Regions from separate parts of the Nocardia sp. NPDC060249 genome, predicted to be linked through region 2. Evidence: riboswitches for the same ligand, from Rfam matches in the RefSeq annotation. Region 2 holds a riboswitch; the other holds the start of a gene.
What was found. Region 2 has a riboswitch for cobalamin ahead of ACFWFP_RS12160 (hypothetical protein). Riboswitches for the same ligand answer to the same signal wherever they lie in the genome.
Positions count from the first base shown of each region.

Region 1: linked by a shared signal. The riboswitch ahead of ACFWFP_RS08705 (ABC transporter substrate-binding protein) and the one ahead of ACFWFP_RS12160 (hypothetical protein) in region 2 are both predicted to bind cobalamin.

Region 1 is NZ_JBHXAQ010000002.1:241,437-244,628, forward strand. It holds gene ACFWFP_RS08700 (FecCD family ABC transporter permease) at 1-598, opposite strand, end outside; gene ACFWFP_RS08705 (ABC transporter substrate-binding protein) at 595-1,557, opposite strand; cobalamin riboswitch at 1,662-1,855, opposite strand; gene ACFWFP_RS08710 (hypothetical protein) at 2,036-2,260, shown strand; gene ACFWFP_RS08715 (MarR family winged helix-turn-helix transcriptional regulator) at 2,445-2,921, opposite strand; gene ACFWFP_RS08720 (GDSL-type esterase/lipase family protein) at 3,028-3,192, shown strand, end outside.
Region 2 is NZ_JBHXAQ010000002.1:953,983-957,174, forward strand. It holds gene glyA (serine hydroxymethyltransferase) at 1-1,143, opposite strand, end outside; cobalamin riboswitch at 1,293-1,485, opposite strand; cobalamin riboswitch at 1,670-1,874, shown strand; gene ACFWFP_RS12160 (hypothetical protein) at 2,029-3,192, shown strand, end outside; cobalamin riboswitch at 3,184-3,192, shown strand, end outside.

The sequences.
Region 1 (3,192 bases), 710 kb from region 2:
TGAACGGTGCTGTCTGCCACACGGACTCGATATCGGCGCGAGCCAACGAGCCGACCACCCAGAACCGGAAATTGTCGAACAGGGCCCGGTCGAGCAGGGTGATCGCCGTGGTGATCGACCCACACAGCGCGGTGCAGGCAGCGCCCGCAAGTGCCAGTTTCACCGGGGTCGCGCCACCGAACCCCAACGAGCCCAGCGTGTAGACGAACGCGGCGGCGATCGCGGCACCGAGGAAGCCGAACCAGATGAATCCGCCCGTCGCCGTGAGGCCGAGCGCACCCATCGCGATCACGATCGCCAGCGACGCGCCGGCGTTGACGCCGAGCAGGCCGGGGCCGGCCAGCGGGTTGCGAGTGAGCCCTTGCATCACCGCGCCCGCCAGCGCCAACGCGGCACCGGCGAGCAGTCCCGCGACCGTTCTGGGCAGTCTGATGTAGCGCACGACCCGGTCGGTGTCGGTCCCCTGGAAATCGGTGAACGCGACCACGGCCTGGTCGAGGGTGAGCGGGTGCGAACCGATCAGGATGGACGCGACGCAGACAGCCACCAGCGCGGCGCCGGCCAGGATCGGACCGGCGCCGCGGGCGGTGCGCGTCACCGCCGGAACAGCTCGGGATGGATCAACGCGGCGACCAGTTCGGTCGAGTGCGCGATCCGCACCCCCGCCGCCCGGTCGGCGAACAGGAACGGGTGCACCGTCGCGTTCCGCACGGCCGCCAGATTCGCGAACGCCGGGTTGCCGACGATCTTGTCGACTTGGGGCTGAGCGTCGGCGCGCGTATAGGTCGCCTTGCAGCACAGGCTGGTCAGGATGATGTCGGGGTCACGGGCGATGAGCTCTTCCGCGCCGACGGGCACGTTGCGCTTCGCGGTGAGATCGGCGAAAGCATTCACTCCACCGGCGGCCTCGATGATCTGGGTGATGAAGTCGATGCCGCCTGCCACAGTGTAGGAGCCGTCGTCTTTGGGAGTGACGACCGCGACCCGCGGCTTCGCCGCGTTGCCGACCTTCGCCCGGACCGCCTCGATGCGCGAACTCAGCTGCGTGACAACTTCTTCGGCGCGCTCGGAGGCGCCCCACAGGGCACCGAGGTCGCGCAGGTCGGCGTACACGTTGTCGAAGCGCACCGTATCGGGGTCGATCGCCTCATCGGCGAGTCCGTCGGCGCTCGGGCACAGCGGACTCAGCACCCAGGTGCGCACACCCAACTCGTGCAGGCTCGCCCTGGTGCCGACGCTGTTCTGCGCCGAGGAGGCGAACACCCCGTTGAAACCCGACATGACGAAGTCGGGTCGCTGGGCCAGCAGTTCGTCGCGGCTGGGCAGCTTCTCGACGTACGGTGCGCGCGCCTGCGCGTCGACGTATTCCGTGAGCACGGCGGAGTCCAGGAATGCGGTGCCGACCAGCCGGTCGGTGACACCGAGCGCGTGCGCGATCTCGATCGACGGCTGGTAGGCCGCGTAGATCCGCTGCGGTGGGCCGGCGACGCCGACGTCGATCCCACAGTTCACGCGGGTGACAACAGCGGCGCCATCCGCGTCGGAGACGGGTTGCACACCACAACCGGTGACAACAATCGTGCAGGCGAGCAACGCGCCAGAACGTAGGCGCGCGAAAACAGAGCGGGTCAAGAGACGGCCTTCCAGGTCCTCGTGGAACGGGGGTACTGCGTAGCCGTGGCCGGTCTCCTGGCTGACGGGATACTGCGCGGTGAATCCACCTTCCCAGGGCAGGTGCCCCAGTGGCTCCGGATGACAGACGTCGTCCGGATCGATTCACAACTCCCGATCACAGTGGCGAGGGCCGCACCGGTTCTCCACCGGTTTCCCGAACACCACGGCTGGTGAACTGTAGCAACGCCGGTTCTATCGAGGAGTCGGCGCCGGTGCTCGAGCGCGGCGCCGGGTCCGATCCACAGCCGACTCCCAGCTCGGTCCCACCGGGCTCGACGGTTACGTCGCGAAGATTCAGCTATCGGCCGAGCACTTCGGCCGACCGGCGATCTCGGTGAGATCGAAATCAGGAGGAACGCGCATGAGAATGAAGTCGACAGTGGCCAAGACCGCGGTGGCGGGCACTCTCGCTCTCGGGGTACTGGGTGCCACGGCGGGTGTGGCGAGCGCGGATCCGGGTGGGCACGACCAGCAGCGACCCGAGCAGGGTCAGGAACACCGGCCGCAGCAACAGCCGGAGCAGCACCGCGACCAAGCGCCGCAGCACGGCTTCTGGTTCTTCGGCACCTGGGTTCCGCTGCCCTGAACCCCACCGCGGGCCCGGCGCTCACCGGGTCCGCGGTACTCGTCTCTGCGAGTTACGCTGCAGGACTTAGCTATCCAGCTCGCAAACCCCCATCCGTGCCGACGCCGGTGACGAATGGAGTACAGGCGGGTCGGCACGGTATAACCGGTACCATTCACTCCCCTGAAGCCGACCCGCCTGCTTTTCACCGGCGCCCATCGGAGGTGGCGGCCGGGTTGGTGGCATCGCGGATCACGCGCAGGCCGGTGATCAGACCGTCGAGTTGAGTGGGGGTCAGCTGACCGGTGAGCCATTGTTCGAGGGCGGCGAGATAGTCGGGCAGGACCTCCTCGAGGCGGCGGATGCCCGAATCGGTCAAGGCCGCGTAGGCACTGCGCCGATCAGCCGGGTCGAGTTGACGCTCGACCAGCCCCGCGGTGGCCAGCCGGTCGACCAGACGGGTGACGCCACTGGTCGAGAGCTCGGTTTGGGTGGCCAGATCCGACATCCGCAGGCGACAATCCGGCGAGCGACTCAGCCGCAGTAGGGCATTGAGGTCGAGGCCGGACAGGCCGTGCGCTTTCCAGGTCGGCTCAAGTTTGGCGATGAGGCCGTTGTGCGCCTCGAAGAGCAGGCCGGAGATGGTGAAGCGGGGGTCGTCGAACAGCTCGCGCACGGACATAACGCCAGCATAGCTGATATTTGCCACGCGGATAGTTGACATGAGGAATACCTACGAGTAAACCTATGCGTAGACATTATTCCGCACAGCAAATATCGGAGAGATCATGCAGAACACCACGTGGGTAGCCGGCTTCCGGACCGGTGTCATCGACCCGAACGAGCAGATCAAGCTCGCCGAATCACGCGAGTTCAGTAACGAGACCGTGCGCCACGTCCTGCGCCTGGCAGGCGGCGGCCAGGCGGTGCGCGTGCGGTTGACCAACCGCTAC
Region 2 (3,192 bases):
GGCCAGGGCAGCCGTGCCGATGCGCAGGCCCGAGGTGACCATCGGGGGGCGAGGATCGAACGGAACCGCGTTGCGGTTGACGGTGATGCCGACCTCGTGCAGAACGTCTTCGGCCTGCTGGCCGTCGAGTTCGTAGTTGCGCAGGTCGACCAGAACCAGATGCACATCCGTACCGCCGGTCAACACCGAAACACCCTTGCCCTGCACATCGGCACCGGTCAGACGCTCGGCCAGGATCCGCGCACCCGACAGCGTACGAACCTGACGGTCGGCGAACTCCTCGGTGGCAGCGATCTTGAACGCCGCGGCCTTGGCGGCGATCACATGCATCAACGGGCCACCCTGCTGACCCGGGAACACCGCGGAGTTGAGCTTCTTGGCGAACTCCTGCTTGGCCAAGATCAGACCCGAGCGAGGACCACCGAGAGTCTTGTGCACCGTCGAGGACACCACATCGGCATACGGCACCGGCGAGGGGTGCAAACCAGCGGCGACCAAACCGGCGAAGTGCGCCATGTCGACCCACAGGTAGGCGCCGACCTCGTCGGCGATCTCACGGAAGCGCGCGAAGTCCTGATGACGCGGATACGCCGACCACCCAGCGACGATCACCTTCGGCTTGGCCTTGCGCGCGATGTCACGCACCTCGTCCATGTCGATCCGGTGATCTTCCTTCGACACACCATAGGAATGGACGTCATAGAGCTTGCCCGAGAAGTTCAGGCGCATGCCATGGGTGAGGTGACCACCGTGGGCGAGGTCCAGACCCAGCAGGGTCTCGCCCGGGTTCATCAACGCCATCAGCACCGCGGCGTTGGCCTGGGCGCCCGAGTGGGGCTGCACGTTGGCGAATTCGGCGCCGAACAGTTCCTTGGCACGGTCGCGAGCCAGGGTCTCCACCACGTCGACGGCCTCGCAGCCGCCGTAGTAGCGCCGGCCCGGGTAGCCCTCGGCGTACTTGTTCGTGAGGACCGAGCCCTGCGCCTGCAGGACCGCGCGCGGCACGAAGTTCTCCGAAGCGATCATCTCGAGGGTGTCGCGTTCACGGGCGAGCTCGCCCGCCATCGCGGCGGCCAACTCGGGATCGAGCTCACCGAGAGACTGGGTATTCACCGAGCGGGCGGTGGTAGCGGATCGGGCCACGATGTGTTCTCCGTCGACTGGCAGCAAACGGTAGCCGCCCTAGAGGCGCAACACGGCGAACCCGCACTCGCACAACACGATTCGGGTGATCGCCGGTGTGCGCCCGATCCACGAGGCGACAACCGCCGGACGCGGCGCGCCCGGCACAGCGGCAGGTCTTCGGACTCGCGGGCGCCGACCGGGACTCCCCGTGCCGACCTACTGGCCATCGCTTCCCGGACATGGACAGCCCAGTGCCGTTGATGGCGTTCGTTCCTGCTCACCGCTGCGGGACAGTCCCGGATTCCCACCGGGTTCCCTCTCCACCACACGACAGTCCTGTCGCGCGAAGTGTCGACACCGGCGGCGGCGCGGGGGCTCCCGTCGTCCTCGCCACCGGCGAACCAGCTGCCCGCACAGCATACGGCCATCCGCGTCCCGATACCCGGAGGGGCCGGGATACCGCACGGCCCCGCCTGTCCGCCCACTATGCTGAGTGCGCAGCTGGTTCGCGTTCACACTGGAAGATCCGGGTTCCCGGGCTTTCGTGAGCGTGTCGAAGCCGGGTACCGGGCAACCGGCGGCCGGTGAGAGGGAACCCGGTGAGAATCCGGGACTGTCCCGCAGCGGTGAGTGGGAACGACCGCCGTCATCACGCACTGGGCTCCGCCCGGGAAGCGACGGCCAGTAGGTCGGCCGAGCCAGGCCGGTGCTCACGAGTCCGAAGACCTGCCCGCTGTGCCGGGCACGCCGTGCCCGGCGGCCACCGCCTCGTGGACCGGGCGCGCGGACCGACCTCCTCGACCTCCGGAGCATTCCGGCACGGCGACATCTCCTCGTCGGCCAGCGGTCGACGGTCGACGCTGCTCGGAATCGGCGGCGACCGTTCGCACCGCACTGGAGACGATGACCGTGGCAGTCCCGCCCACTCCGTTCACCGCAACCGTTCTCGGCCTGCCCCGGATCGGACCCCACCGCGAACTAGAGCGCGCCGTCGAGGCCTACCGTTCGGGCGCCGCCGACGCCGCCGAACTGCACACCACCGCACGCGAACTGCGCTACGCCCACCTGAGCGTGCTGGCCGCGGCCGGCCTGGATTCCATCCCGGTCGGCACTTTCTCCTATCGCGATCACCTGCTCGACACGGCGGTCATGCTCGGTGCGCTGCCGGCCCGGGTGCTCGATATCGCCGACCCGCTCGACCGCTACTTCGCCGCCGCGCAGGGGACCGGCACCATCGCCCCACTGCGGTCTGCCCAGTGGTTCGGCACCGAATATCGCCACCTCGTTCCCGAGATCGACAAGCAGACCCGCTTCAGCCTGCACCCTCAGAAACTGCTTGCCGAGCTGGCCGAAGCGACCGCCCTGGGAGTACCGGCGCGCCCGGTGGTCGTCGGCCCGCTGACCTTTCTGACACTGTCCGAGCACGCCGACGGTGACCCGCTCGACCGGCTCGCCGAAGTGGTCCCGCTCTATCAGGACCTGCTCGCGCGGCTCGCCGACGCGGGCGCGTCGTGGGTACAGCTCGACGAACCGATCCTCGGCACCGATCTCACCACCACCGAACTGGCCCGGTTGCGATCCACCTATGCCGCGCTGTGCGGCACCCCGCGGCGGCCCGCCGTGCTCGTCGCCACCTCGTTCGGGCACAACGACAGCGCTCTGGCCGCGTTGTCCGACATGGGCATCGACGGTGTCGCCCTGGATTTCACCGCGGGGGCCACACTGCGGTCCGTCGCCTCGATCCCGGCGCTGACCCGCAAGCTGGTGGTGGCGGGGGTGGTCGACGGACGCGACACCTGGCGCACCGATCTGGACGCGGCGCTGAGCACCCTGGGCTCGCTGCTCGGCGTCACCGGCTCGGTCGCGGTGTCGAGTTCCTGCTCGCTGCTTCATGTTCCGTACGCGCTGACCCCCGCGCCCGGTCTCGATGAGCGGCTGCGCCCCTTCCAGGCCTGCGGCGCCGAGAAGGTCACCGAGATCAGAATCCTCGCCACAGCCTTGGCCGAAGGCACCGAGGCGGTAGCCACGGAACTGCGGGCCGCGCGCGAGGCCACCACGCAGCCGATC